Regions from separate parts of the Clostridium sp. CTA-19 genome, predicted to be linked through region 1. Evidence: predicted binding sites of a transcription regulator. Region 1 holds the regulator's gene; each other region holds the start of a gene.

Region 1 (7,401 bases):
CTCCAGCTTCTCCTTGATACATTTTAGAAGATACTGCATAGAATGCTTGTGTTAATTCTTCTGTAGCTTTTTTAATTGCTTCTATATCTTCCCCATCTTTAACAGCTTTTAATGCATCTATTTTAGCATTTATTTCTGATTTATCTTCTGCTGAAACTTTATCTCCTAACTCACCTAATGTTTTCTCTGTTTGATAAACCATTTGGTCAGCATTATTTTTAACTTCTATAGCTTCTTTTCTTTCTTTATCTTGAGCTGCAAATTGTTCTGCTTCATCTACAGCTTTTTTAATTTCATCTTCATTTAAATTTGTAGATGCTGTTATTGTAATATTAGCTTCTTTTCCTGTTCCTTTATCTTTAGCTGTTACATTTACAATACCATTAGCATCTATATCAAATCCAACTTCTATTTGTGGAATTCCTCTTGGAGCTGGTGCTATTCCTGATAAAGTAAATCTACCTAATGTTTTATTATCCGCAGCCATTTGTCTTTCACCTTGAACAATGTGAATTTCAACAGATGTTTGACCATCTTGAGCTGTAGAGAACACTTGGCTCTTCTTAGTTGGTATTGTTGTATTCCTTTCTATTAATGGAGTTGCAACTCCACCTAATGTTTCTATTCCTAATGTTAATGGAGTAACATCTAATAATAGTAATCCTTCAACATCTCCTGTTAATACTCCTGCTTGAATTGCTGCTCCAACTGCAACACATTCATCTGGGTTAACTCCTTTTGATGGTTCTTTTCCTGTAAAGTTTTTAACAGCTTCTTGAACTGCTGGTATTCTTGTAGAACCTCCAACTAAAAGTATTTTATCTATATCATTTATTGATAATTTAGCATCTGCAAGTGATTTTTTCATTGGCTCAATTGTTCTTTGAACTAAGTCATGAGTTAATTCATTGAATTTAGCTCTTGTTAAGTTTAGGTCTATATGTTTTGGACCTGTAGCATCTGCTGTTATAAATGGTAAGTTAATATTTGTTTGCATTGAAGATGATAATTCTATTTTAGCTTTTTCTGAAGCTTCTTTTAATCTTTGAAGTGCCATTTTATCATTTCTTAAATCAATACCATTTTCAGCTTTAAAGCTTTCAGCTATATAGTTCATTATTTTTTCGTCGAAGTCATCTCCACCTAATTTAGTATCACCTGTTGTTGATAAAACTTCAAACACTCCATCTCCAAGTTCTAGTATTGATACATCAAAAGTACCGCCACCTAAGTCATATACAAATATTTTTTGATTTGTATCCATTTTATCAAGACCATATGCAAGTGATGCAGCTGTTGGCTCATTGATTATTCTTTTAACATCTAAACCAGCTATTCTTCCTGCGTCTTTTGTTGCTTGTCTTTCACTATCATTAAAATATGCTGGAACTGTTATAACTGCTTCTGTTACTTTTTCACCTAAATAAGCTTCTGCATCAGCTTTTAATTTTTGAAGTACCATTGCAGATATTTCTTGTGGTGTTAAATCTTTTCCATCTATATTAACTTTATGACCTGTTCCCATATGTCTTTTTATTGATATTATAGTTTTATCTGGATTAGTTATCGCTTGTCTTTTAGCAACCTGACCTACTAATCTTTCTCCATCTTTCATAAAAGATACAACTGATGGTGTAGTTCTAGCTCCCTCAGCATTTGCTATAACAACTGGTTCTCCACCTTCCATAACTGCTACACATGAATTTGTTGTTCCTAAATCAATACCAATTACTTTTCCCATTATAAATTACCTCCTAATTGTTAGTTTGCTACTTTTACCATACTATATCTTAGTACTTTTTCACCTTTTTTGTATCCTTTTAAGAATACTTCAACTATTTGATTTGCTCCAACACTATCATTTTCTTCATGCATTACTGCATTGTGATAGTTAGGATCAAATTCTCCATTTGTATCTATTTCTTCAACTTCTAATTTTTCTAAAGAAGTATTAAACTGTTTAACTGTCATTTCGATTCCTTTTCTTAAATCCTCTAAGTTAGAATCACATGATAAAGCACGTTCTAGATTATCTAAAACTTCAAACATTTCTTTTAAAACATCTTCATATGCATTCAGATATACATCTTGCTTTTCTTTTATTGTTCTTTTTCTATAATTATCATATTCAGCAGAAATTCTTAATTGTTTTTCTTTTAATTCTTCTACTTCTTTCTTTAATTTTTCATTTTCTTCTTTTATTTTTTTTACATCTACTGGTTCAAAAGTAGTTTCTTTTTCTTTTGAATCACACTCACATTGATTTTCTGAACATTCACTTGTTTTGTTAGTATGTTCATCTTTAATTTCATCTAGATTTTCATCTATATTATTCTTATTCAATTTTGCACTCCTCCATTCCATAGCTTTTTAAAACTTCTTATATATCTCTTCTATATTAAAGTTAAGCTCATCTACTAATGTATTTAAAATTCCTACTACTTTGCCATACGGAATTCTTGTTGGCCCTATAACTCCTATAGTTCCCAATGGTATTCCATTGTAATTGTAAGTAGCTGTTATAATACTACATTGCTTGGTATATTCATTAAAATTTTCTTTTCCTATACTTATGGCTAATCCATTTTCCTTATTTTGATCTAATAAACTTTTTACAAATTCATTATTATTTAAAAAATTTAAAAAATCTTTCGCCTTTTCTATATCATTATATTCTTGATAATTAAATATATTTGTTGAGCCTTTTATATATATTTTACTATTTTCTTCATTTATTAAAGTCCCATACAGTATAGGAATGATAGCATCTAAAATTTCTTCATTTCCTTTTAATTCTCTTTTAATATTTAAAAGAAATTCCAAAGAAATATCTTCAATATTTATATCTCTTAGTTTTTCATTTAAAACATTATTTAATTTTAAAAGAGTACTGCTATCTATCGGTTTTGTAATTTTAATAATATTGTTTCTAATTACACCACTATTAGTTATCATAGTTGCTAAGACATTATTATTATCAACTAAAGAAAGTTGAACATGTCTTAATGTACTTTTCCTAAGAGACGGAGCCTTTACTATAGATGTAAGTTTTGTAAGATCTGATAAAATTTCAGTAGCATTCATTATGATTCTATCTATTTCACCACAAGCCATATCAATTATAGATTTTTTAATTATAGCTTTTTCTTGTGATGTTAAATTAGATATTTTCATTAAATTATCTACATAAAGTCTATAACCTTTATCAGAAGGCTTTCTTCCAGAAGATGTGTGAAGTTGTTCTAAATATCCCATATCTTCCAAATCCGCCATCTCATTTCTAATAGTTGCAGAACTGATTCCTAAATCATATTTTTTAGCAATAGTTCTAGATCCTACAGGCTCACCACAAGTAATGTAATCATGGATAATAGCTTGTAGTATATAAATTTTTCTATCATCCATTTTCATATTATCACCTCTTTATTAGCACTCGTTAACAAGGAGTGCTAATTACTACATTCTTAACATATCATTTTAATATTAATTTGTCAATACCTTTTTTACTTTTCTAATATAAATTCACACATTATGCTGTTCGACACTTCTATTCCTTTTTCTGTGAGGTATATTTTTTCACCATCGTCATTTATCATTTTCAAGCCTTTAAATCTATTAATAATTTCCCCATAAATTTCATATATATCCTTAGAAAATTTAAGCTGAAACTGCTTTTTATTAACACCCGCTATTTTTCTCAATCCTAAAAACATATATTCTTCAATATCATCTTCTATCCTATTTTTTTTACTTTCTATTATTGCACTTCCATTTTCATTAATTTTTTTAATATATTCTTCTATATCACTTTCATTATAATATCTTCGTCCATCTACATAAGAGTGGGAAGAACTTCCACAGCCAATATAAGGTTTTAATTCCCAATACACCAAATTATGTCTGCATTCTTTATTAGGTTTGCAGAAGTTTGAAATTTCATAATGATTATAACCATTTTCTTTTAGTATTTCTAAAGTTTTTAAATACATTTCCCTTTCATCTTCTTCACATGGAAGTTTTAATTTATCATTTTCAAATAAACTATAAAATTTAGTATCTTCTTCTATTATTAAACTATAACAAGACAAATGTTCTGGGTTAAGTTTTACAACTTTTTTTAGTGTCTCTTTCCAATTATCAATATCTTGATTTGGAAGTCCAAAAATTAAATCTATATTTATATTTTTATATCCACATTCTCGTGCTAATTTATAACTTTTTTCAAAATCTTCTACAGAATGTATTCTTCCTATACTTTTTAAAAGATTATCTTGATAAGCTTGAAGACCTATGCTTAATCTATTAACACCCATGCTTTTAAATAATTCTAATTTTTCTTTTGTGAATGTACCTGGATTTCCTTCTACTGTAAACTCAACATCAGGAGCTAAATTTAATTTTTCTATACTTTTTTTTATATATTTTAATCCATCTAAAGATAAATAGGTGGGAGTTCCCCCACCTATAAATACCGTTTTTATAATGTAATCTTTATCTATTTTATCTATTTCTTTTCCTAACGCTTTAGTGTACTCTAGCATTTTCCCGTCACATCCACTAAAAGAAGGAAAATCACAATAAAAACACTTATTTTTACAAAATGGTATGTGAATATACAATGATACATCTTTCATTTTGCATTCCTCCTTATAGCTTTTAGTAAAATTAATCTATTTTAAGCACTGCCATGAATGCTTCTTGTGGAACTTCTACACTTCCAACTTGTCTCATTCTTTTCTTTCCTTGTTTTTGTTTTTCTAATAGTTTTTTCTTTCTTGATATATCTCCACCATAACATTTTGCAAGAACATCTTTTCTCATAGCTTTTACAGTTTCTCTGGCTATAATCTTTGAACCTACAGCTGCTTGGATTGGAATTTCAAATAATTGTCTTGGAATAATTTCTTTCAATTTTTCTGCCATATTTCTTCCTCTATGATAAGCCCTTTCTTCTGGAACTATCATTGATAAAGCATCTACAACATCTCCGTTTAACATTATATCAAGTTTAACTAGTTTAGTTTCTTTATATCCTTTTAATTCATAGTCAAAAGAAGCATATCCTTTAGTTCTTGATTTTAGTGCATCAAAAAAATCATATACTATCTCATTTAGAGGCATATCATAATTTAGCATAACCCTTGTCTGATCAAGATATTGCATATCTATAAATACTCCTCTTTTTTCTTGACATAATTCCATAATAGCTCCTACATAATCTGAAGGCGCTATTATGGATGCTTTTACCATAGGCTCTTCCATATAACTTATTTCTGATATTTCTGGTAAATTTGTAGGATTCGTAATTTCTAAAAGTTCACCATTTGTTTTTGTAACTTTATAGATAACTGATGGCGCTGTTGTAATTATATCTAAATTAAATTCTCTTTCTATTCTTTCTTGAATTATTTCCATATGTAATAATCCTAAGAAACCACATCTAAATCCAAAACCTAATGCAATAGATGTTTCTGGTTCAAAAGATAGTGCAGCGTCATTTAGCTGCAATTTTTCTAAAGCTTCTTTTAATGCTTCATATTTTGAACCATCTGCTGGATATATTCCACTAAACACCATTGGTATTGCTGGTCTATAACCTTTCATTGGTTCTTTAGTAGGTCTATTTGCTTCAGTTATTGTATCTCCTGCTCTTGCATCTCCTACATTTTTTATAGCAGCACTTAAATATCCAACTTCTCCAGCTCTTAATTCTTCAATCGGCATTGGTGCTGGAGTAAACACTCCAACTTCCGTAACTTCACAAGTTTTATTAGTATTCATTAATTTTATTTTTGTGCCTACTTTAACACTTCCGTCAAAAACTCTTATATAAGTAACAACACCTTTATAACTATCATAATAAGAATCAAAAATTAATGCTTTTAATGGTGCTTCTTCATCACCAGTTGGTGCAGGTATTTTTTCTACAACTGATTCTAATACATCTTCTATATTTAATCCTGTTTTAGCTGATATTAAAGGTGCATCCTGTGCTTCTATGCCTATAACATCTTCTATTTCTTGCTTTACTTCCTCCGGTCTTGCACTTGCTAAATCTATTTTATTTATTACCGGATCTATTTCTAAATCATTATCTAATGCTAGATAACAGTTTGCAAGAGTTTGAGCTTGAATCCCTTGTGTTGCATCTACTATTAAAATTGCTCCTTCACAAGCTGCTAGACTTCTAGAAACCTCATAATTAAAGTCTACATGTCCTGGAGTATCAATTAGATTTAATATGTATTCTTTTCCATCTGCTTCTCTTTTATATACAAGTCTTGCTGCTTGTGCTTTAATTGTTATTCCTCTTTCTTTTTCTAACTCCATATTATCAAGTACTTGAGATTCCATTTCTCTTTGTGTTAATGTACCTGTTTTCTCTAGCAATCTATCAGCTAATGTAGATTTACCATGATCTATATGGGCAACTATTGAAAAATTTCTTATATACTTTTGTCTGTCACTTTGCATGAATTTTACCCCCGTTTGTGTAATGGATATATAAATTTACTTTATATTATCAAATTTTTTTACTACATTTAAATTTTAATATACTTTTTATAAATAAATTATAATTACTCAGTTTAAATTATACCATACAACTTATTTAACTTGTCAATGATATGTATTAAACAACCTTAACTTTAAGTCTTTTATAATTTTTCATTCTATTATAACTTATGTAATTAGTTTATGTTCTCTTTTATGTTATTAAATATAATTTTAAAGCCATTTTCTAAATCATAAAAAAAATCACTTTTAAAAACTAATTGTTTTTCATTTAATTTTAATATTATTTTAGGTTTATCCTCATTACAAATTTCTATATTACTATTTTTTTTCACTACATCACTTGAATTTTTATTTACCACAACAATTCCAATTATAATAGCTAATGTACATAAAATTAGTATATTTTTTTCTTTTCTTCCCAAAAAGAGCACCTCCAATATTATAATAATTCACATTATATATGTTTTTTATTCAAACATTAAAACGCAAAAATATATTTTAGAATTAAAATTTAAAAAGCCCTATCAAAATAAATTTTAACTTTCATTTTGATAAAGCCTTTTATATTATAATATTATCTTTATTGTGATAATCCTACACTAATAGAGTGAGCCAAATATTTCATACTGGCTTTTGCCTCATCAAGAGTATTAGTTGTAGATCCAACTTCAATTAACACTGCATTACTACTTAAATCTTGACTGTAATAAGTTATTCCCGTTGTGTAAACATCATATATAGCTCTCCCCCTAAATAAATCTGGGTATAATGTCTTAGATGCTCCTACAATGTTATTCATTATTTCTAATTGGTTTGCATAATTTGGATTAGCCATCGCTGGCACAAACATTACCTTAGCTGTTGATTCACCATTAACAGTTCCTG
Region 2 (7,401 bases), on a different contig from region 1:
TGAGCATAATGGAATCTTTTACATTTATATACCTGAGAATTGTACATAACAATATCACCTTTTTCATATGGACTTTTATTTTCTTGTGTTAATTCCTCTTGGGCATTCCACTCTGGAATTTTTCCTACTGTTTTCCAAAACATTGGTGAATCAGAAGGTTTCCAACCTGATTGAGGATAGTGAAATCTTTTGCATTTATAAATTTTTGAACCTTGTACAACAATACTTTCTTTTTCATAAGGACTCTTTTGATTTTGATTAAGTCCTTCTTGACAATTCCAAATACTTATTTCACTATTTTCATTTATTACACCATATTGTGATGTATTTTTTTCAACAGCAGAAGCTGTAGAAACCATTCCACCAAAAATTATAGATGTTCCTAATACTACTGATGTTAAAATTTTTAATTGCTTTTTCTGCATATCCAACACTCCTAATTTTAAAATATTTAATTAGGTCGGTTGCACTACTAACTCCATATAATCCAAGTGCCCACATATAAATTATACTTCATCATTCCCAAAATTATTATATAATACTTTATTTTACTTGTAAACAAACTATTTCACTTTTTTCAATATTATTACATATAAGAATAAATTTTTAACTTGTATTCCTTAATTTTAATTTCCACATATTATATACAAAACAAATTAAAAACACTTTGTATATTTTTCTATAAAAGTGAAATTATAAAATAAAGGATGTGATTAATTTGAAAAATAAAAAATCTTTAGTTTCACTTATATGTATATTTAGCATTTTACTTGTTGGTTGTAATATAAGTAATAACCCTTCAAACAATATAAATAATAATTCCTCTATATCTTCATCTAATACAAGTAATTATACTAGTAATAAACATTCATATTTAGATGATTATAAACAATATTTTTATACTAAAAATACTCCTATAACCTATACTGGTTCTGCTGAAACAGGACATAAAATAACTTTTAATAATATTGAATCCTTAAATGACTATACAATATACACTTATGATGGACTTATGAATGATGGTTATGGTCAAGATATTAGAGGAAAAAGAACTTTTACGGCAAAATATAAAGTTACTAATGATATGGTTATAGAATCTATTAATAATAATGATTATATTTCTAAAAATAAAGATACATTACATTCTTTTATTAAAGACTTTGTAGTTTTAAAAGGTCAAATTAAAAAAAATAATTCATGGACCCAAAAGACAATTATAGACGGAGTTGAATATGAAGCTATAACCACAATAACAGAAGAAAATGATACTTCTTTCACAACTAAAACTGTTATAAAAGCTCTTAGCTTTGAAGATGGAAAGTATTATACAGAAACTAGAACTTATGAATTAGGTAAAGGATTAATATATTTTAGTTATCTAAATAACCCTTATCTAGAAATTAGCTATTCTTTAATCTAGCCTAAATAGGACCATATAGAAGTTGTATAACTGCAACTTCTATATAGTCCTATCTTACTATTTCTTATTTCATTATTTTACATATATTATTTGTAAATTCTACTGGATCACCTATTGATAACCCTTCTATAAGTAAAGCTTGATTATATAATAAATCGGTATATAGTTTAAACTTTTCTTCATCTTTTTCATGTGCATCCTTTAACGCATCAAAGACTTCATGGTTTATATTTATTTCTAATACTTTATCTGCCTTTAAGCTTGGATTATTTGGCATAGCATTTAATACTTTTTCCATTTCTATTGAAAGTTCCCCTTCATTAGATAAGCATACAGGATGTTTTTTTAATTTTTTAGATGCCTTAACTTCTTTAACCTTATCTTTTAATAATTCTTTCATGCTTTCAAATAATTTATTATCTTCATCACTTGTTTTCATTTCATTTTCTTCAGTATCTATTCCTAAATCACTACTTGATACTGATTTAAATTCCTTTTCTTTATAATTTGCAAGCATTTTTATAGCAAATTCATCTACATCATCTATAAAATATAATATTTCATATCCTTTATCTAACAATAATTCTGTTTGAGGAAGTTTTTCTATTCTTTCATACGATTCTCCTGATGCATAATAAATATATTTTTGTTCTTCTTTCATTCTAGAAACATATTCATCTAAGGTAACCAGTTTCTTCTCTTTAGATGAATAGAACATTAATAAATCTTGTAATACATCTTTATTTGCACCAAAATCACTATATACACCATATTTTAATTGTGATCCAAACGATTTATAAAATTCTTCATATTTTTCTCTTTCATTTTTTAATAGACCTTCTAATTCATTTTTTATCTTAGTTTTTATGTTCTTAGCTATAAGTTTTAATTGTCTATCATGTTGTAAAATTTCTCTTGATATGTTAAGGGAAAAATCCTCTGAATCTACTATTCCTTTAACAAAACTAAAATAATCTGGAAGTAAATCTGCACATTTCTCCATTATCATTACGCCGCTTGAATATAGTTCTAAACCTTTTTCATAATCCTTAGTGTAAAAATCAAATGGTGCTTTTTCTGGTATATATAAAATTGAATTGTAACTTACCATACCATCAACACTTATATGAATATGTTTTAGTGGCTTATCAAATCCAAAATGTTTTTCAACATAAAAGTTATCATAATCTTCATCCTTAAGTTCTCTTTTGTTTTTTCTCCAAATAGGAACCATGCTATTTACAACTTCTTCTTCATTATACTCTTCATATTCACTTTCACTACCCTCTTTAAGTTTGCTCTTAGTTACATCCATTTTTATTGGGTATCTTATAAAATCAGAGTATCTTTTAATTATTGATTTTAATCTATATTCATCCAAATATTCATCAAAATTTTCATCTTCTGTATTATCTTTAATATTTAGTACAATTTCTGTACCAATTGAATCTTTTTCGCAAGGCTCAATTATATAACCGTCAGCCCCTTTAGACTGCCATTTATAAGCTTTATCACTTCCAAATGCTTTACTTATAACGGTAACTTCCTTTGCAACTAAGAATGCTGAATAAAATCCAACTCCAAATTGACCTATTATATCATGGCCATCTTCAACTTCATTTTCTTTTTTAAATTGTAATGAACCACTTTTAGCTATAACACCTAAGTTATTTTCTAATTCATCTTTTGTCATACCTATACCAGTATCACAGATTTTTAAAGTTCTACTTTCTTTAACAGGAATTATATTTATATAATAATTATCTTTCTCAAAAGTTAATGAATCATCAGTTAATGCCTTATAATAAATTTTATCAATAGCATCACTTGAATTAGAAATTAATTCTCTTAAAAAAATTTCTCTATGAGTATAAATTGAATTTATCATAATATCTAAAAGTCTTTTAGACTCTGCCTTAAATTGTTTTGTTTCCAAAATAAACATCTCCTTTCATTACTTAATTTTTAATATACCACTTTTGTTAGCACTTATCAATAGTGAGTGCTAACATTTTATTATATTTTTCAAACTTCTAAATTTAAAATAGGTTCTATAATATATATTTATAGAACCTACCTTGTATTATTTTTTTATTTTACGTCTTAAAACTTCCTATATTTTATGCAACAGTATCTTTATCTATGCTCTCATTATTTTTAGCTAAAATAGGCATTATTAATCCTAATCCTATTAATACAAATGGTGTAACAATATTTAATACTAATTGAAATTTATCTTCAGAATACATTCCTCCAATACATGCAAAAGCAGTAAATGCAAAGCACCATGCACCAAATATAATACCTACTATTCTATTTTTCACAAATTTATATTGTGGATTGAATTTTTCCCCAGCTTTTTTAAGAGCTATATATGCTGCAAATACCCACAAATAACGAAGTGGCATGCATACAGCATTTAATTTAACTAACCATTTAACTAATACATCTACATTTTCAATTCCAAAAATAGGAACTATAATCAATATGGATACAATAACAAAAATAAGCTTATGTCCATTGGTGTAAGCTCCATTTTTATTTTGTTTAAACATTGCTTCTGGAATAAATCTTCTATCTGCACCATCAAGAAGCATACGTAATGGTGCGTCTATTGATAATATTAAAACTGCAAATTGCCCAATCATGTTAGTAATTGCATATATAATTACAAATAAATTTCCTAAATGATAATACTGACCTAATTTTTGAAATGCATAATATGCACCATTAGTCATTAAATCTTTAGGAACATTATTTGAATCAAACATCATTCCAAGTGAAACAGTACCTAAAATTGCACATACAGCAACCATAATCGCAAGTGAAATCATCCCTTTTGAAAATCCTGTTTCAGGATTCTTCATTTTATTTACATATGGTGAAATTTTTTCACATCCACCAACAGCAAAAACTAAAATAGAAAGACTAGTAAAAAATTTTGCATCGAAAGTTGGCATAAATGTTTTTAATGACCAATCTATAGAATATAATTTAGCATCTGTAATAGCTGGAGCAGCTGTCATTAAAAGAATAAATAAAATTGACATTATAAACATAGATGTTCCTGCAAATGCTGCTAATTTCTTTAGTATATTTAATCCCTTTGATGCAATATACATACCAATTATAAATATTACTAAACAACTTAATTGTAAAATCTCTGGTTTCATACTACTTACTCTGTTATCTTGAAAAATTGCCCAACTTGTAGCAATTACAAATCCTGATGGTTTTTGTGAAATATACGGCATATGAACTACCCAATATGTCCAACCTGCATAGTAAGCAAGTTTTGGACCTATAGTTTCATAAATCCAAGAGCTAACACCACCACCACAATCTTTAAAAGCAGAACCTAACTCACCTACCATTAAAGCATAAGGGACGAAATAAATTCCAAAAATTAGAATCCAAGATATAATTGCTTTAAGTCCACCATATTCAGAAAACCCATTAATAACATTTCCAAATCCCCACACCGTTGAAAATGCCATAAACGCTAATGTATACCACATAATTTGTTTATCTTTATTTTCTGACATAACTTATCCCCCTTTTTATTATTAATAAATTTAACTACATTGTAACATAATTAATTGAATATTCACATAATTTTTGTTCGTTTTTATTTTTCATTTCTCGACAGCAATTTCATCGTTATGCTATTTTGTATCATTTATTACATTTTCATTTGACATATATACTAATAAATTTTATAGTTACATACAGTTTTATAATTGAAATATAATTGATTTATAATCTTTTTTAAATTTTTTCAAAAATAATTATAAATATAATTTTAATACATAAAATATTTATATATAATTATTTTCAAGACAATATTTTACCAAATTATTACATATTAGAGGAGGAATTGTGTTGGAACTTTATTGGATTCCTATTAAAGTAGCAGTGATATTATTTCCTTTTTTAGCTGCTGCTATTTGTATACCTTATGCTATATATAATTATAGAAAATATGGTGTTAATAATAAATTTAAAATTTTTATATTTTACACTTTTATTTTTTATATACTTACAGCCTTTTTTATGACCTTATTACCGTTACCTGATATAGATAAACCAGTTTTTATTAGTGGTAGAAACATTCAATTAATCCCTTTTACATTTTTAAAAGATTTTTTATTAGAAACTAAATTTAGTTTTAGTAATCCCAATACATATTTATATATTTTTTCGGAACCAGCCTTTATGCAAGTGTTCTTTAACCTTTTACTTATATTACCTTTAGGCATTTATCTTAGATATTATTTTAAAAAAAGTTTTAAACAAACATTAATTATAACTTTTTTAGTATCTCTCTTCTTTGAAATTACTCAGTTAACTGGGATTTATGGGATTTACAAATATCCCTATAGGGTCTTTGATGTAGATGATCTTATAATAAATACTTTAGGTGGAATAGTTGGTTATTTTATTACTCCTTTATTTAAATATATGCTACCTGATATAAATATTATTAAATCTAAAAATTTTAATATTGGCAAATATTCTACTTATCCAAGGCGATTAATTGCATTTTTTATTGATTGGAATATATGTTTTTTATTTTTTGATGAACATAATATTTTTACATTCATAATACTAACTTTTTTGTACTTCATTTTAATACCTTATTTTACAAACGGATTTACTGTAGGTAAATATTTATTGAAAATGCAATTAAAGGGTAATAGTACTAAATTAAAATTTTCTGAGATTTTACAAAGGTATAGTATACTACTATATGGATATTTTCTTTTATCCTATATATTAAATGATGCAAATAATTACCTTTATAATTTAGAATACTATGAGTTTTTAATTATAATATTAGGTGTTCAAATATTATTAAATGTTTTTGTTTTTTTACATTTAATTAGTCATATTATAAAAAAAGATCCATTACTTTTGCATGATAGAATTAGTGGTGTAACAAATATAAATATCTCTTAACTTTAAGAGTCAACTTGGAACCCTATAAATCCATTCAAAATATAATAAGAACAATATAGCAAATTATTAATTTAGATAATTTGCTATATTGTTCTTTTCATTCTTAATGTTTTTTTAATATATTTGAATTTTTTAATATTAAAATAATCATATAAAAACTTAAATTATTATCTTTAAATCTGTTTTTTATTCTAAATCTTTATTATCTAAATAAATTCTATATAAATTCCAAAAGTTTATTAAGATTATAGCACCATTTGTAACTATAACTGGATATGCCCTTATCACAAAACCATAAACAACAAACAATATACAACCAATTGTATTAAATATTCTAAGTTTAATAATAGATGTCATAAGTAATGATATAGCAATAAATAATGATGCTGCATATCCAACCCATTCAATCATTGGAATTCCAAGCATAATATCACTCTCTCCTAAATTAGTTTATTTTAATTTAGGTTTTGATATTTTAGCATAATTTATTCTTTTTTACTCCATTAATAAAATTATTTCTTTAAAAGTATCTAATTAAACATTAAAATATATATTATATTTTTTATAAGTTATCTAAATTCTTTTAAAGATTTTTCCTCTAATACTTTTAATTCTTTAACTATATTTTTAAAATCATTACTTTCTCTAATCAAATCAAATTCTTTATGTTCAAAAATCTTGAAAATATTTTCGTATAAATTCATTGTTATAGTTCTTTCACTAGTTTTCATTTCATTAAAACACCAAAAGTTACTAAATTTTTTCATATTATTTATATCATTGTATTTTATATCTTCAACCATTTCATAAAGCATTTTTATAGCTTTTTTATCCTCTTTAAAATTTAAATATACCTCTGCAAGATTTAAATATTCTATATGTAATCCTAATATAGAATTTTCTTTAGGCAAAATCATTCTTTTTAGATCTATAGACAAATTATAATATCTTTCCATTATCTTTAATCTATCTTTACTTTTACTCTCATTATAATATGAATTAGCTAACCCCATACATATCAT
Region 3 (7,401 bases), on a different contig from region 1:
AGGTAAATCCTTTTGCCCTTCTCTTATATACAATCATTATTAAACTACAACTCCTATTTTTTAAAGAAACTGACTAATTCAGTTTCATCTATCATTTTCAATTGCCAACTATAACATCATTAGTTTTTTATCATCAACTATCCAAATAGTAACTTTAAATACAACTTTTACCATTACACGGCGTTATACATACTAAACAGTGGCAAATACATAGATATTGCAATGATAGCTATTAATCCACCTAAAAAAATTATTATTAACGGCTCTATTACAGATGCTAATTGTGTTGCTAATATTTCCACGTCATTTTCATAAAAAACAGCTGTTTTAGCCAATATCTCATCTAGATTTCCACCTCTTTCTCCAACCACTATGGATTGAATAAGAATTGGCGGTAATACATCAATATTTTTTATACTATTTCCTATGGCTTCTCCTTTTTCTACTCTTTCTTTAACTATTTCCATTTTATTTTCAATGTATTTATTTCCAACAACATTACCACATAAATCTAAAGCTTCTATTATCCCAATTCCTGATACTAAAAGGGTGCCTAAAGTTCTTGAAAATTTAGCAGCAATAACCATTCTATTTAATTTACCAAATATAGGTCTATCTAATTTTTTTCTATCTAATTTTATTGCCATAGCCCTATTGTTTTTTAGTTTTTCTTTAAACTTATATAGCAAAAATCCTCCTATTATAATAATAAATATTCCATAATTTATTATTATGTTACTTATGTTCATAAAAATTAAAGTAATAAATGGTATTTTCCCACCACCATCTATAACATTTTCAATGAATCTTGGTAATATAAAAATTATTATAAAAGACACTATTAAAAGAGAGGCTCCAAAGACTATCATTGGATAAGTCATTGCAGATGCAATCTTTTTCTTTATTTTGTATTGAGTATTATAATACTCTGCTAATCTATCCAATATTTCACCTAAATTTCCTGAGGTTTCTGCGGATTTTACCATGTTTACATATAGGTCAGGAAACTCATCATATTTTTCTAATTCTCCACCTAAAGAACCACCTTTTTCAACGCCTATATATACTTGATGCAATATTTCTTTTAGTCTTTCGTTTTTCATCTGTTCCCTTACTACAGTTATTCCATCCAAAAGAGGAAAACCAGAATTAATTATAAAAGCAAACTGCCTTGAAAAAACAACTATATCCTTAAAAGTAACCTTATGAAAATGCTTTTTTATATCAAGTCCTTGCCTATATTTACTTATATCTTTAGGGAAAATATTATTTTCAATAAGTTTTTCCATAGCTTCATCCTTACTAGCTGCATCTATGATGCCATTACGCTCTACACCATATCCATTAACTGCAACGTACTTAAACTTTGACAAACTATCACCTCTCTTTCTCGTTTTTTATATATAATTTTTCTTACATCTTCAAATATAATTATAAAATCACTATTATCAATTTTATAAATAGCTTTATATTACTAATTAATTGTTTTCTAAATAGGCTATTCTTATTAGCTCCTCTATTGTGGTTGTTTTATCTAACACTTTAGATATACAGGCATCCCTTATGGTTGTCATACCCTTTTTTATTGCTAATTTTGTTATATTATCTATGCTTTCTCCATTTGTTATATACTCTCTAATTTCTTGGTCTATCTCCATAATTTCAAAAACACCAACTCGTCCCTTATATCCAGTTTTATTACATTTATTACACCCTATTTTTCTTTTAATAATTACTTTTTCATTAACATCTATATTTAGTAACTTTTTTTCATAACTGGTAGCTTCATAATTTTCTGAACAATTGGGACAAACTATTCTTATAAGCCTCTGAGATATAACCCCTACAATAGATGTAGCTATGAGATATGGTTCTATTCCCATGTCTATAAGCCTTATTATTGTTGATGGAGCATCATTAGTGTGTAATGTACTTAAAACTAAATGTCCTGTTATAGCTGCTCTCATTGCAATTTTAGATGTCTCTGCATCTCTAATTTCTCCAACCATAATAACGTCTGGGTCCTGTCTTAATATAGACCTTAGTCCATAACTAAAAGTAAGTCCTGTTTTGTAATTAACATTTACCTGATTTATTCCTTCTATAGAAAATTCTACTGGATCTTCTATTGTAATTATGTTTCTACTTTCATCATTTAGCTCTTTCAATATGGAATAAAGGGTAGTTGATTTACCGCTTCCTGTAGGTCCTGTTGAAAGAATTATTCCATGTGGTTTTGAAATTATTCTTTTTAATTTTTTTTCATCGCTTTTATCTAACCCTAAATTATTTCTTGATATATTGTTAGCACTTTTATCTAGCACTCTTATAACAATCTTCTCTCCATTTACAGTTGGAAGAGTTGACACTCTAAGGTCAATATCTACACCATTAACCTTAGTTAATATACGGCCATCTTGTGGTACTCTCTTTTTTGCAATATCTAAGGACGAAAGTATTTTTATTCTGGCAACTATAGCATTTAAATCTTTTTTTTCTAAGGACATTATTTCCTTTAACTGCCCATCTAGTCTAAATCTAACTTTTACTCTACCTTCTAAAGGTTCTATATGAATATCTGATGCTTTAGCATTTATAGCATTTTCAATAATCCAGTTAACTGTTTTAACTATAGGAGAATCCATAATTTCACTATTGAATAAATCCACTTCTTCTTTACTGTTAGAACTGTATTCCACTATATTGCTATAAACCTTATTTATAGCTCTTTCAACTTCACTTTTAGGAGAGCTTAAAAGTCGTACCTCTTTTCCCGTTATTATTTTAATATCCTCTATGGCAAATATATTAAGAGGGTCTGAAGTGGCAGCAATAATTTCTGTTTCATCTGCATCTATAGCTATCACATTATATTTTTTAGCTATATTTTCAGGAATTATAGACACTATCTTTTCTTCAAGATTAATAGAATCTAAGTAAACTCTTTCTATACCTAATTGTTTTTCTAAAATATTAAATATCTCATCTTCAGATATTGCTCCAATTTCAACTAATATTTCACCTAACTTTTTCTTCTCTGTTTTTTGATTATTCAGTGCAACTTGTAGTTGATTTTTAGTTATTTTATTTTCATCTAATAATAAATCTCCTAACCTTCTTTTCTTAATACCCATCATCACACGTCCTTATATCTATATACAATGTTTTATTTTCGATAAAAACCCTAATAAAATAATTATTTGCATTAATAAAAAATAACCCACTCCAATAAATTAAACATTTTAGCTAAACTAAATTTAATGTTTAATTTGGAGTGGGTTCACTATTAGCTCCTCTTATTAAAAGTGACCAAGTAATAATAAGAATCTTAGCTTCCAAATCCTTAATTCAAAATCATTTTCTACTTATATACTATTACACACCTATTATAAATTTTACTGTTTTTTGAGAAAAATACTTTAAATTGTATTTAGATTCTAAGATTAAATTATCATATTTTCTTATAAACCTCAATAAGGTATATAAAAAGAAATAAATAGTCACATATTTATGATAATATCACCTTATTATTTATTTGATTATGTGTAACTGAAAAAAAATAGAAGTTGCTGAAAAGCGACTTCTATTTTTATATTTTTAATTTATATTAGTACATTCCGCCCATGCCCATATCTGGAGCCATTGGAGCTGGACTGTTTTTTTCTGGTAAATCTACAACTGCAGCTTCTGTTGTTAAGAATGTTGAAGCTACTGATGCAGCATTTTGAAGTGCACTTCTTGCAACTTTAGTTGGATCAACTATTCCAGCTTTTATCATATCTACAAATTCGCCTCTTAATGCGTCGTATCCTATTTCTGGTGCAGACATTTTTACTTTTTCAGCTATTACAGCACCTTCTTGACCTGCATTTATAGCTATTTGTTTTATTGGTTCTTCTAATGATTTTCTTATTATATTTATACCAACTTGAACATCTTCTATATCTGATGTTAATTTTTCTATAACTGGTATTATATTAGCATAAGCTGTTCCACCACCAACTATAATTCCTTCTTCAACTGCAGCCTTTGTCGCAGCTAAAGCATCTTCTATTCTTAATTTCTTTTCTTTAAGTTCTGTTTCTGTTGCAGCACCAACTTTAATTACAGCAACTCCACCTGCAAGTTTTGCAAGTCTTTCACTTAACTTTTCTTTATCAAAATCTGAAGTTGTTTCTTCTATTTGAGTTTTAATTTGATTTACTCTCTTAGCTATATCTTCTTTAAATCCTTTTCCATTAACAACTGTTGTGTTCTCTTTACAAATCTTAACACTTTCAGCTCTTCCTAACATTTCTATTGAAGCATCTTTTAATTCATATCCAAGTTCTTCACTTATAACTGTTCCACCAGTAAGTATAGCTATGTCTTGAAGCATTTCTTTTCTTCTATCACCAAATCCTGGAGCTTTTACAGCTACACAAGTAAATGTTCCTCTTAATTTATTAACTACTAATGTTGCTAAAGCTTCACCTTCTACATCTTCAGCAATTATTAATAATTTTTTTCCTTGCTGAACAACTTGCTCTAAAACTGGAAGTATTTCTTGTAAATTTGTTATTTTCTTATCTGTTATTAAAATGTATGGATCTTCTAAGTTAGCTTCCATTTTATCTGCATCTGTTACCATGTAAGCACTTAAATATCCTCTATCAAATTGCATTCCTTCAACTACATCAAGCTCTGTTCCCATTGATTTAGACTCTTCAACAGTTATAACGCCTTCGTTTCCTACTCTTTCCATAGCATCAGATATTAATTGTCCTATTTCTTCGTCTGCTGCTGATATAGCTGCAACTCTAGCTATGTCTTCTTTACCGCTTATTGGCTTTGAATATTTCTTTATTTCTTCAACTGCAACATTTACAGCCATTTTTATTCCGGTTCTTATTAACATTGGATTTGCTCCAGCAGTTACATTTTTCAAACCTTCTCTTATAATTGCTTGAGCTAATAATGTAGCTGTTGTTGTACCATCACCTGCTACATCATTTGTTTTTGTTGAAACTTCTTTTACAAGTTGTGCTCCCATATTTTCAAAAGCATCTTCAAGTTCAATTTCTCTTGCTATAGTAACACCATCATTTGTTATAAGTGGTGATCCAAATTTCTTATCTAAAACAACGTTTCTTCCTTTTGGTCCAAGTGTAACTTTAACTGTATCTGCTAATATATCCACACCTCTTTGCATAGATCTTCTAGCTTCTTCACTAAATAAAATTGTCTTAGCCATTTTAATACCCTCCAATTACTAATTTATTTCTATTTTTATCTTCACTATATTATTATTCAATTATTGCTAGTATTTCTTCTTGCTTAAGTATTATATATTCTTGTCCTTCATGCTTTATTTCATTTCCAGCATATTTAGAAAATAGTACTCTATCTCCTACATTAAGTTCCATTCTAGCATCAGCAAGGCCAGGTCCTACTGCAACAACCTCTGCCTCTTGTGGCTTTTCCTTTGATGCTGCTGTTAAAACTATACCGCTCTTAGTTACCTCTTCAGCTGCTATTCTTTTAATTACTACTCTATCACCAAGTGGTTTTATTGCCATAACTATGACCTCCTAAAAATATTTATTTTATTAGCACTCTCTTTTGCAGAGTGCTAATCATATTATTATAATAAATAAACAACACTTTAATTTCAAACTTTCTTTGCTTATTAAAAGCCGTATTTATCATTAATTAGCTTTAATTTACTTTTATTTTCTTCCATTTTCTCATATTTAACTTATTATTTTATTTTTTGTTAAATTTTGAACTTTTTTTATTTTTTATCTTATGGAATTTATTAAGAAGATCTTTTCCTTTTAACACTCCAAAAATAAAAAATCCTAAGGAAACTATAGCTATAATAGTTAATGTAACATAATTTCTCTCACCTATTCCATTTCCAAATAATGCAGATACTATAATCCATGGAAGCCTCCCTAATGTAGAATATATTAGGAACTCTAAAAAATCTATATCTGAAACACCACATAAGTATACCAAAATATCTTTAGGAATTCCTGGTATAAGATATACAAAAAATATTACTAGCTTATTACTTCCTCTAGTCAATATTTTTTTAAACAATTTCAAATCCCTTTTTTCTATCATCTTTTGTACTTGTTCTCTCATTAAGTATCTTGCTATTAAATATCCTATTGCACTACCTAAAGCTATTCCTACTATAGATAATAAAGAACCTTTAATTGGTCCATAAATATATCCACCTACAATTTGAACTACTTCTCCTGGTATGAAAAAAAATACAACCTGTATAACTTGTAAGGCTATAAAAATTAAAAAGCTATAAGCACCGTATGACAGTATAACATTTTTTATATTATCAGGATCTTTAAATGCAGAGGCATATTTGGAAAAATACTCATATCCAACAATTATTGTTATAATGGTAAACACAGCAAAAAATAAGTGAACACCATATTTTTTTAAAAAGTTATCAATTTTTCTGCTAATAATCTCCACCACCAATCTTTAGTATAGGGTTCCAAGTTAACTTTTAAAATTTCTATATTATTTTATTTTCTCTTGCATAGAAAAACAAATATTGTTGAGCAAAACCAGCTAAATTTCCAAATTTATCTCTTGCAAACATTCTTATTTTTGGCAGTGATACATCTGGTGCCACATAAAAATGTTGCATTGCTCTTTTAACCCATACATCTACAGGAAATGATGAATATTTTTGCATAGAGAATAACATTATACAATCTGCCACCTTAGGACCAACACCATTAAACTGTTTTAACCCTTCATGACATCCATCATCGTCCATTGATTTTATTTCCTCTAAATTGTAAACATTATTATAAACTTTATCTATAGAATCCACTATGTATTTAGCTCTAAAACCAACACCCATTTTTTCTATGTCTTCTTGTGAAGCTTCTATAAGTCTATCTACTGATGGAAAGGAATAATACTTTTCACCTTTATACTCTAACTCATTTCCATATTCTTTACTTATGTTATTTATAGCTCTTTTAATCATTGGTATTCTATTATTAGCTGATACTATAAATGAAATTAATATTTCAAAAGGCTCTTGCTTTAATATTCTGATACCTTCACCAAAAGCAACAGCTGTAGCCAATATTGAATCCTTTTTAAGTTCTTCTTTTATTTCTGAATAATTTCTTTTCAAATCAAAATACTCACACCAAATTTCATTAAAATCCTTTAGGCTAGAGTTATGTATAATAACATTATTGCCTTCTTTTTCTATTTCAATAACCTTATTATAGGCAACTCCTATATAAGTATTATCTTTTGTTTTATTCCACCTAAAGCACTGACCACAATCAAATATATCCTTAAGTTCAAAGTTTTTAACATCCTTTAATACAATTTTATTATCAAATTCTAAAACTTCTTTAAAATCCACAA

The links. Region 1 encodes HrcA, which represses chaperone genes, less so after heat shock. Its sites were predicted from a motif close to TGTTAGCACTCNNNNNNNNNGAGTGCTAACA; they were not measured.
Region 2: a site for HrcA is predicted at 3,401-3,431, ahead of htpG (molecular chaperone HtpG). Genes of this name have one in related genera too.
Region 3: a site for HrcA is predicted at 5,587-5,617, ahead of ACYUE0_RS14690 (co-chaperone GroES). Genes of this name have one in related genera too.

Annotation. Positions count from the first base shown of each region.
Region 1 covers NZ_BAAABH010000026.1:30,307-37,707, forward strand. The annotation lists gene dnaK (molecular chaperone DnaK) at 1-1,741, opposite strand, end outside; gene grpE (nucleotide exchange factor GrpE) at 1,762-2,364, opposite strand; gene hrcA (heat-inducible transcriptional repressor HrcA) at 2,371-3,405, opposite strand; gene hemW (radical SAM family heme chaperone HemW) at 3,504-4,634, opposite strand; gene lepA (translation elongation factor 4) at 4,666-6,474, opposite strand; gene ACYUE0_RS13515 (hypothetical protein) at 6,690-6,938, opposite strand; gene ACYUE0_RS13520 (stage II sporulation protein P) at 7,097-7,401, opposite strand, start outside.
Region 2 covers NZ_BAAABH010000017.1:54,158-61,558, forward strand. The annotation lists gene ACYUE0_RS10950 (carbohydrate-binding protein) at 1-425, opposite strand, end outside; cyclic di-GMP riboswitch class II at 450-533, opposite strand; gene ACYUE0_RS10955 (hypothetical protein) at 719-1,420, shown strand; gene htpG (molecular chaperone HtpG) at 1,485-3,356, opposite strand; gene ACYUE0_RS10965 (APC family permease) at 3,541-4,965, opposite strand; gene ACYUE0_RS10970 (VanZ family protein) at 5,303-6,379, shown strand; gene ACYUE0_RS10975 (YgjV family protein) at 6,566-6,805, opposite strand; gene ACYUE0_RS10980 (helix-turn-helix domain-containing protein) at 6,949-7,401, opposite strand, start outside.
Region 3 covers NZ_BAAABH010000032.1:22,050-29,450, forward strand. The annotation lists gene ACYUE0_RS14670 (type II secretion system protein) at 1-37, opposite strand, end outside; gene ACYUE0_RS14675 (type II secretion system F family protein) at 174-1,373, opposite strand; gene ACYUE0_RS14680 (GspE/PulE family protein) at 1,479-3,134, opposite strand; gene groL (chaperonin GroEL) at 3,608-5,233, opposite strand; gene ACYUE0_RS14690 (co-chaperone GroES) at 5,286-5,558, opposite strand; gene ACYUE0_RS14695 (TVP38/TMEM64 family protein) at 5,746-6,480, opposite strand; gene ACYUE0_RS14700 (DNA-3-methyladenine glycosylase family protein) at 6,524-7,399, opposite strand.